One region of the Lactobacillus rizhaonensis genome, then DNA from elsewhere that is predicted to be linked to it. Evidence: riboswitches for the same ligand, from Rfam matches in the RefSeq annotation. Region 1 holds a riboswitch; each other region holds the start of a gene.
The links. Region 1 has a riboswitch for thiamine pyrophosphate ahead of thiM (hydroxyethylthiazole kinase). Riboswitches for the same ligand answer to the same signal wherever they lie in the genome.
Positions count from the first base shown of each region.

Region 2: another riboswitch for thiamine pyrophosphate. It lies ahead of AAA915_RS03505 (ATP-binding cassette domain-containing protein); the one in region 1 lies ahead of thiM (hydroxyethylthiazole kinase).
Region 3: another riboswitch for thiamine pyrophosphate. It lies ahead of AAA915_RS03060 (ECF transporter S component); the one in region 1 lies ahead of thiM (hydroxyethylthiazole kinase).

Region 1 is NZ_BTTV01000006.1:24,040-27,322, reverse strand. Features, by position in the region: gene thiD (bifunctional hydroxymethylpyrimidine kinase/phosphomethylpyrimidine kinase) at 1-639, opposite strand, end outside; gene thiM (hydroxyethylthiazole kinase) at 651-1,439, opposite strand; TPP riboswitch at 1,516-1,614, opposite strand; gene tenA (thiaminase II) at 1,835-2,494, shown strand; gene AAA915_RS07615 (type 1 glutamine amidotransferase) at 2,645-3,283, opposite strand, start outside.
Region 2 is NZ_BTTV01000002.1:50,765-54,047, forward strand. Features, by position in the region: gene AAA915_RS03500 (energy-coupling factor transporter transmembrane component T family protein) at 1-157, opposite strand, end outside; gene AAA915_RS03505 (ATP-binding cassette domain-containing protein) at 167-1,597, opposite strand; TPP riboswitch at 1,566-1,657, opposite strand; gene AAA915_RS03510 (helix-turn-helix domain-containing protein) at 1,818-2,756, shown strand; gene htpX (zinc metalloprotease HtpX) at 2,786-3,283, opposite strand, start outside.
Region 3 is NZ_BTTV01000001.1:638,571-641,853, forward strand. Features, by position in the region: gene AAA915_RS03050 (LysR family transcriptional regulator) at 1-482, opposite strand, end outside; gene udk (uridine kinase) at 661-1,302, shown strand; gene AAA915_RS03060 (ECF transporter S component) at 1,347-1,925, opposite strand; TPP riboswitch at 1,968-2,057, opposite strand; gene AAA915_RS03065 (M42 family metallopeptidase) at 2,133-3,215, opposite strand.

The DNA.
Region 1 (3,283 bases):
AGTGCGTTTAGTATGTACTCTGGAACTGCTGACCCAAAGATCAGTACCATTGGCAAATAAAGCATAATCTTTTACTTCTGCGCTATTAGTGTGTCCACCTTTAATTAGTACATTTTTAACACCCATGTCTTGTAGTTTATGGGCTAATTCAGGAAATTGATCTTGCACTTGCACCTTAATGCCAGTTAAAGCTTCTGCTTCGGGTAAGTTAGGTGTGATTAAATCGGCTAAAGGCAGTAGTTCATTTTTAACCGTGGCAACAGCATCTTGACTTAAAAGTGGTGCACCTCCTTTAGCAATCATCACGGGATCTATGGTAATAGGGCCAAAGTCATACTTTTGCAGGTTAAGAGCAACTTGGTGAACATGAGCTGCATCACCTAACATTCCCGTTTTACAAGCACGAATATGAAAATCTTCTGCTAAAGATGCAAATTGGGCATCGATCATTTCTAGTGGTAGTAAAAAAGATTTTTGTACACCTAAAGTGTTTTGTGCTGTCACTGCTACTACAACAGCTGTTCCAAATACTTTTTGCATTTGAAAAGTTTTAAGGTCAGCCATTATTCCGGCACCACCACCTGAATCTGTACCGGCAATAGTTAAAACCTGGGGAAAAGAATTAATTTTTTCTGTCATCATGAAGTTCCTTAATCAAAATCAGCAATTTGCTTAATATCAGCGACTGCTACTTTGTACAAATAATCTATAAGGTACATACCAAAAGTACTTGGTCCAACACCGGGATGATCTTGGACAACCATTTGACCCACACAACTGAAAACTAAAGCACCTATCTGAGCCGCTTCAAACGGATCATCAGTGACTGCGGTAAAAGCTGTGACAATACTGGACAACATATCACCTGAGCCCACATGAGTTTTAAAAAGTGGTGAGCCGTTGTGAATATGAGCCAGTCTTTTACCGTCACTAATTGTATCTGTAGGACCACTGGCAATGACCGTACAATGATATTTCTGAGCAGTTTTCATAGCAATATCATCAATATTACCGGAGCCGGAACCTGCATCGATGCCCTTTGAATCCCAGTTGAAGTCACCTAGTGCAGCAATTTCACCAATATTACCGCGAATAATACTGGTATGAAAATCCCATAAAAGCTTATCTGCGATTTTGTAGCGATATTCGACTGCACCAACCGCAACAGGATCAAATACTATCGGCTTATTATACTGCCTTGCTAGGTCTTCTACCTTTTTAATATGATTGATTTGCTGCTTGGTTAAACAGCCAATATTAACTGCCACTGCGGAAGCCATTCGCACTATTTCTTCGGCTTCAGCGACTTCATTGCTCATAATTGGTGAAGCACCAATAGCATTGACAGCATTCGCCACATCTTGGACTGTCACAAAATTGGCGATGTTAAAAATAACGGGATTTTGCGCTCGTAATTTATCTAATAAGTCTAACTGCATTTTATTACTCCCGACTAAATGTTTTTGAAAAATTTTGATTAATAAAAAAGCCCTGGCACGTGGAAGTGCCAAAGCTTAAGCGTTTTTGACACGTTCCTACGCAAGTATTAGCTTACAGGTTCAAAGGGTCTGAAAAAAATTCATCTCAGCCTAAAAGGCACCCCTCGTGTTATCGCTTTCAATTATAGCGTATTATACTATTGATTACAATGCTGGGTTGATAAAGATGCTAACTGTTTATACTATAAATAAATGCTTGGCTTTTAGCTGTTATTGAGTGATTATGCTAAAAAGCAAAAAATCGTATAGTAGTTAAAATTTAAATTTAGTAAAATGTAATTAGTAATAGTTAAAAGCCGTGTTTAAAATTTTATTTAGTTTTGAGGAGAGTAATCATGAATTTCACAGATCAGTTGCACGAAGCAGGGGCGTTGTTGTGGCATAAAAGTTTGGTACATCCCTTTATTAAGGAACTACAAAGTGGCAAACTCCCAATTGCAACTTTTAAATTTTACCTGTTGCAGGACCGCTATTATTTAAGAGAATTTAGTAAGTTGCATGAATTAATTGCGGCAAAAACAGATGATCAGGAAGCAAAGGAATTTTTACTGGCGGGAGCGCAAGACTTACAAAACGTTGAAATATCAGTGCGAGGACATTTTTTTGAGGAATTAAAAATAACTGCAGCTGAAATTGCTGAAACTCCGGTGGCACCAACAGCATATAACTACGTTAATCACATGCATATGACATTAAATCGATCTGGTGTTAAGCCTGCGGTAGCAGCGCTTTTACCATGTTACTGGCTCTATCAGGAAATTGGTCAGAAAATGGCTGAAAAAGGTTCACCTGTTTCTTATTATCAGGAGTGGATTGATACTTATGACGGCGATTGGTATGGTGCAAATGTAGCCAAAATGCTGCATTTAACCAATTCCTTGGCCGAAAACGCTACTAATGAAGTACTTGATCAAATGCAAACTGCTTTTGTGCGCAGCAGCTATTATGAATTGCAGTTTTGGCAGATGGCTTATGAAAAACAAGGCTGGGAGTAACTTCTGTTAAAATATCCTACAATTTTGAAAAATATTTGTTAATTGGGGGGCAAAACCTGCACTCACAACTATAATAGCAATAATAACTAAGTATCAAAAAACTACTAGACATAGTAATTAGATTTACTACGCCTAGTAGCTTTTTTGCAATTAATTTGTTTTAGCTGCTATTCGCTCATTATGCCATTCTAGAATCATTTTGACTATGGCGTTTGCGACATTCAAGTTTTTTAATATAGGGCCGTGGGAATATGTACCGATAAAATTGCGGTAGCGCAAACCTTCGACGTGATCTTGGGGATTGTTGCCGTAACCTTCAATCATTTCTCCTAAGGGATGTAGCTTATCCTTATCATCAAAATAGGTTTGACCCGAATGGTTTTCAAAGGCTTTGACTTCACCCCATTCGCTCATGTAGCGGGTATCACCAATCATGCGCTTATCTGCCTTAAAAACGGTGTGGAAAGGTAGAATATCTAGCCCTTTGATTGTCACTCCGGCATTAGTTTTATAATATGTGCCAACTAGCTGGTAGCCACCGCAGACACCTACCATAGGCTTGCCTTCGTTAATATACTTTGTCAAAGTTTCTTTATAACGCGGTAAATCTTTAGCAACAACAGTTTGCTCAAAATCTTGTCCGCCGCCAAAAAAGACAAAGTCATAATCAAAAGCGTTGAATTGATCACCAAGAGAAATATTATCAACTTGTGTATCATAGCCCTGTTTTTTTAGCAAAAACCTGATAATTTTAACGTCGCCAGAATCACCGTAAGTATTCATCAGGTC
Region 2 (3,283 bases), on a different contig from region 1:
TAAATAGAGTTAAAAGCAAATTGCTTAATTTAATGTGTTTATAAATTAAATAGATCAATGCAAAGAATATGATAAAAAGGTTTGTTAGTAAACTTGATTTCAGTGATATTTCTATAGAAATAATCAGAGCCAGGATAAATTTAAAACTAGGATTCATGATAGTACCTCACTTATTTGTATAGGTTAAATGCTGGTCTTTAAAAATGAGGTGATAATCACACCAATCAGCTAAATTCTTTAACTCATGGCTGATAATTAAAAGCGTTTGTTTCCGTGCTTTCTGACTCTCTCTTAATAAAGACATCACTTTGACAGCGGAATCTGCATCCAGACCGCTAAGTGGCTCATCAATTAGCAGTACATCCTGATCTGAAATCAACATTAATAAGATTTGCAGTTTCTTTTGTTGCCCGCCGGATAATGAATACACGACATGATCAAGCAGTGAATCAAGCTCAAGAGAGGATAACGCGGCAGCTATTTTGTCATCAGTAAAATAAGAATTAGTCCGCTTTTTTTTGCTGAGGTTAATTTCATCTGCAACAGAGACGTTGATAAACTGGTCACTCGCAGTTTGAAATATTTGGCCTACATGAAGCAAATACTTACGAGTAGATAATTTATTAATTTCACGGTTGTGGTAGGTGATGCTGCCTGAATAAGGGATCATTTTAGTCAGAGCATTAAAAAGCGATGTTTTGCCCACACCGTTGGCTCCTGTAATCAGAGTGGTTTTACCGGAAACAATATTTAAATGTTCCTGCTTCAGAAGTAAACGATTTTGTCTAATCTGAACGTTTTGTAGGGTAAAGCACGACCGGTCATTTTCCTTTGGTAAGACAAAAGTATAGGTACTAGAATCCGTATTTTTTCGCAACAATTTTTCCTGCTCTGCTTGAGAAAGCTGTACCAGGCGTTTACCCTGAAATTGAAAAAGATTGTCGCAGATTCCTTCATAACCAGCTAGCACATGGTCACTTAAGATGATTGTTTTACCTTGATCGCGCAGATGTGCTAGTTTAGCGATTAAGAACTTGCGGGCAGTGGGATCACAGCTGGCGAAGGGTTCATCAAGTAAAAACAAGTCAACATTCATCGCTATGAGTACAGCCAATGCCACTCTTTGTTGTTCGCCACCAGATAATGTATTAATTTTTTGATCAAGTAAATAATCAATTTGGGTAAACTGAACGGCTTCATTTAACTGTTTTAGATACTGGGCCTTATTAAGGCAGAGGTTTTCCAGTGCAAAAATAATTTCTTCTCGAGGAGTTGCCATAGTAAATTGCTCACTCGCATTTTGAAACATCATAGCAGCCTTTAACCCGCCCAGAGTAACAGTGCCGCTTAATTGTCCCGCAAACTCAGGATATAACTTTGCTAATATTTTCAATAAAGTAGATTTACCACAGCCAGTTGGTCCAACTAACAATGAAAACTGCTTTGTAGGAATATTTAAATTAATGTTTGTTAAAATTTGGTTTTGTTTATCATATGAAAATGTTAGGTTATTTAATTTAATCAATTTAGTTACCAAAAAAATCGTCAGGATAATAGCCTGACGATGTAAAATCTTTCGTTTTCCCTTCGCTGGCATTATCCATAGCAGGTTCTGCGGGTTTAATCTCAGCCTTTACAGGCACCCCGATGTTAAATTTTATTATACAGAAAAGAAAATTAGTTGTCTAGATGCACTGGGTCTTTCCGTTATTCATGTAGCAATAATAAAGGTAAAATAACAAAATTATATTAGGAAGATGAAAATTTGCTATATAATAAAACTATATAATCCCTAAACTGTATAAGAGGTGAAAGTAATGGCAGCAGTTAAATTGGAACAATATTTAGCCAGTATCATAGATGCGGCTAGGTCTGATACTAATGAAGTGAAAATAAAACCAGGTAACAGCAACTTTGATTTGTTTATAGCCTTTTTAGAAAATCGTAATACGGGCATTCATCGCTACCAAACAACAGGACTGACTATTCTGTATGAGGCAAAAGGCTCAACTAAAGTGAGAATCAATAGTCAGAATTTTATGCTAAATGATGGTAATATCATCTTTCTACAGAAAAAGAGCAATTATGAAATATTAAAACCTGGTAGTAAAGATATTTTAGTTAAGCTTGAATTTGATCCTAATATAGATGTCCGGAACTTTTTCGACAATCTAACTGTAATGAACAATTTTGAAAAACAATTGCTTAAAAAAGTTAATACCACTTTTGAGCAAAAAAGATTATTAGGATTAAACGGAACGTTAATGTCAGAATCTGCCCATCTACTTAAAAAGATAATTGATGAATATCTTAATCACGACTTGTTTACCCGCAACGCTATAATGGCAGAGCTTACTTTGCTTTTCGTTTCTGCTGTCAGAAGTCAAAATTTAACTTCCGCTCCAGCAACAAGTCATCAGTTTGCAAAAACGGATCTGGAAAAATACATTGATGTCCATTTTACTGACATTACGCTTAATGATGCAGCCAAGCATTTTGGCTTTAATCCTAATTATTTTTCAAGTTTGGTTAAACAAAAAACTGGCAAAAGTTTTGTGGAACATGTTGATGAAAGGCGCATGCTGGAAGCACGAAGTTTACTTGCTCGCCCAGATATTTCCGTCAAAGAGATAATTACCCGTGTTGGTTATAGCGGCAAGTCCTTCTTTTATAAAAAGTTCAGTGAATATTATCATGAAACGCCAGTGCAAATGCGTGCAGAACTATTCAGGCAGGCAAATATTAATTTAAAATAAAAAACAACCTTTAGCAAAAGGTTGTTTTTTTACATTTTTTCTAAACGCTTAATTCTGTCCGCTGTTGGTGGATGACTGTCAAACAAATGGGTAAAACTGCGTTTTTTACGCATAGGATCTTCAATATACATTCCCGCACTGCTGGGGTCAGCTTTTTTCATTGGTGCAGAGCCGTCAATTTTTTCAAGCGCCGAAATTAGCCCTTGCGGATTGCGCGTTAACTCTACTGAAGAAGCATCAGCAAGGTATTCGCGGTTACGTGACAACGCCATTTGCGCTAAACTGGCACAGATAGGCCCCAAAATTAAGACAAAAGCTATTGCTATCACCTTAAAAATGACAACGATAGTGCCACCACTATCATGATCGCTATCGCGATCATCATCAATCCACCAAATATAGCGGCTGGCAATCCCAGAAAGATAAGAAATGACACCGACTAGCACGGCAGCAATAGTAGAAACTAAAATATCGTAGTTTCTGATATGAGAAATTTCATGACCCAAAACACCTTCCAGTTCCTCACG
Region 3 (3,283 bases), on a different contig from region 1:
CTAGTTTTTCTAAAAGGTAGGCAGTCTATTTTATTATTGCCGGCAAAGGCTAAGTCAAAGCCAACCAGTATGTCATAATTACCATTAATCAATCTTTTGATGCAAGAATCAAAATTTTCTTCGTCAAAATTTGGCTGACAAATATCTGGTATTTTTGAAGCAAATAATGCTGCGTCATTTTCAAAGCCTTGCAAAAAATGGACACGCAACAACTTTTCTGGATTTGGATCTGGATGGTGCCAAATTTCACTGTACAAATTGATAATTTCTACGCTGCGCTTATAGAAAACTTCTCCTACTGGCGTTAACGAGAATTTACCAGCAGAACGGTTAAGCAGTTTTTGACCCAACTCATCTTCTAATTTCTTAATAGCTGAACTGACTGCTGTTTCTGAAACATAGTTTCTCCTTGCTGCTGAAATAAAGCCGTGAGTTTGAACGACATCAACAAAATATTTTACTGGCATTAAGTTATAATTCATTTTGCACCTATGCTATTTAACACAAATTACTTTTTTCACATTTATAATATAAAAAATTTAGCCAACTTTAAACCGTATTCAATAGAAAAGTAGCATTAATTATCAAATATACCTTAACTGTTGGTAATTATGGCAAAAGTAAAGTAAAATGTTTAAGGATTAAAAAAGGAGTGGCATAATGTCTAGACTTGAAAAGCCTGTAGTAATTGGTATTACCGGTGGTTCAGGCAGCGGGAAAACTACCATTGCGCAAAAAATTGTTGCCCAGATGCAAGAGAATGAACACGTTTTGATTATGACCCAGGATTCATATTACAAAGATAATACTGGGATTCCTATGAGTGAAAGGAGGAACATCAACTATGATCATCCAGATGCCTTTGATGTTCCTTTGCTTAGAAAACAGTTGCAAGACTTACTAAATTATCGGTCAGTCGAGATGCCTGTATACGATTTTAAAGAGCATACCCGTAGTCAAAAGACCATTCATACTGAACCTGCCGATATCATTATTCTTGAAGGAATTTTGGTTTTAGCTAACAAAAAAATTCGTGATTTGATGGATATCAAAGTTTACGTTGACACAGATGATGATATTCGCTTTATTAGACGTTTAGAACGTGATCTAAATGAGAGGGGCCGGTCCATTAACTCTGTGATTGAACAATATTTAAGCACAGTTAAGCCGATGTATCATCAATTTATTGAGCCTACCAAGCGCTATGCGGATATTATTGTTCCAGAAGGCGGTAAAAATAATGTGGCCATTGATATGCTTACAACTAAGGTACACTCAATTTTAAGTAAAAAAGAAAAATAAAAAAGGAGTAATTGCTTCAAAGAGCAATACTCCTTTTTAAATATTTAGGCTATTTTTGGTTTCAATGCTTTATCAAATAAATTCGTAATCAGTTTAACTAAAACGCCATCAAAAACCAGAGCAGAAATGATATTGGTAATAAGCATTACGATTTGTACTTGCATACTAAATTTGCTCCAGCCATATAAAATATATGAGGGAACAAAGCACCCAAATGAAGCAAAAAACGCACCAGTTAAAACGCTTTTCCAAGTAAAATTTTGATAACGTTCTTTTTTAGGGAAAAAGCCGATTTCATTAGTGGCACCTTGGATAATTCCGGAAAGAATTGTCGTGGCACCCCACTGACCACCTATTGCCATTTCAACCACAGAAGCTAATAATTCTCCGATCGTACCGGATCCTGCAGTAGGAACAAAATACATCGCTAAAGGTCCGGCCATAAGCCATAAACCTGTAAAAACAGTATCAGTCACCGGTGCGAAACCTGTTGGCACCAACAGCATTTTTATTAAATTAAAAGCCCAGTTAAAGCCATATGTATAAATGACTCCCATAATAATTCCAATTAACGCAATTAAAATAATCGACTTTACATTCCATTTTGAAGTTCTAGTAAACATAAAAAATACTCCTAACTTTACATGTCAGTAGGAGTATCATTATTACTTAATTTTACACTTCCCTAACGCAGGTATTGTCCCGATCAGGTTCAGAGGGTATTTCTCAGCTTTTTGGCACCCCTAGTGACTGCTATTCAATTTTTACTATTATATCATACTTTAAAAAGAGCTGCAGGTTATTTTATAATTTCACCGTGACTGATGATATTAAAATTGACTAAAACTTGCCAGCTTTTCTTTAGTTAAATCACGAATAATAGCAAGCGCCAAATCAACAGATGCTTTAAAGTCAGAATAAGCACTAAAACAATAAGGAGAATGTTCATAACGAACTGGAATGCCAATCACTATGGTTGGTGCACCATTTTCATAATAAATGGCGGCTCCATCCTGGCCACCGCCAGTGCGGACAGAGCGAGTATACGGAATATTGTTCTTATCAGCTAAATCGCAGGCATATTGTTGAAATTTAGGATTAGGCAAAAAGGACGTATCCATGTCACGCAACATCGGCCCCCTCTTCAGTCCAGTTTGCGATAACCACTCTGGGGTAAAGGTATCATCTGCTGGACAAGATTCAAGAACGATTGCTAAATCAGGCTTTACTGCACGTGCTGTTACGTATGCACCACGCAAACCAACTTCTTCCTGGCTGGAAAGTGCTGCCACAACGTTAAATGCAGTTTGTTCACCTTTTAAATTATCTAGCACATCAGCCATAGCAGCTGCGCCAAAACGGTCATCAAAATCTTTGCCGAAAAACAAACCGGATTTTTCATTGTATTCACACTTGACATCCACAAAAATAGGACAACCAGTATCAATTTGATAATCATTAATTGTTTCAGCACGAGAACTGGAACCCACGTCAATAGACATATCAGCTACGTCCGGTACATTATTTTTTTCGGCCGCGGTCATAAAATGAGGCGGTTTAGTGGCCACTACACCAGGAACATATTCACCTGCACGATTTTTAATTTTTACGCGCAGAGCAGGAATATTATATTTAACCCACCCGCCAAGTGGTACAAACTTAATCATGCCGTTAGGACGGACAGCTTGGGTAATAAAGCCAACTGCATCTGAATGTGCATCCAGCTGAATTACTGGCCGGCCTGGTTTGTTTTCCTTTTTGCTGGCATACACATTGAGCATGCCATCAACCTTCACGTCAGCAAAATCTTGGACAGTTGCGGTAAATAGTTTAACAAATTCTCCTTCAAAGCCGGAGGTGGAATTGGCATCAGAAAAAGCCTTGAGCATTTTAATTTCTTGTTGTTTTTGCATTTTTTTACCTTTCACTAAAAATATCTTATTCTTTAATTTTACCAAAAACTGAGGTTGCACGTTAAAAA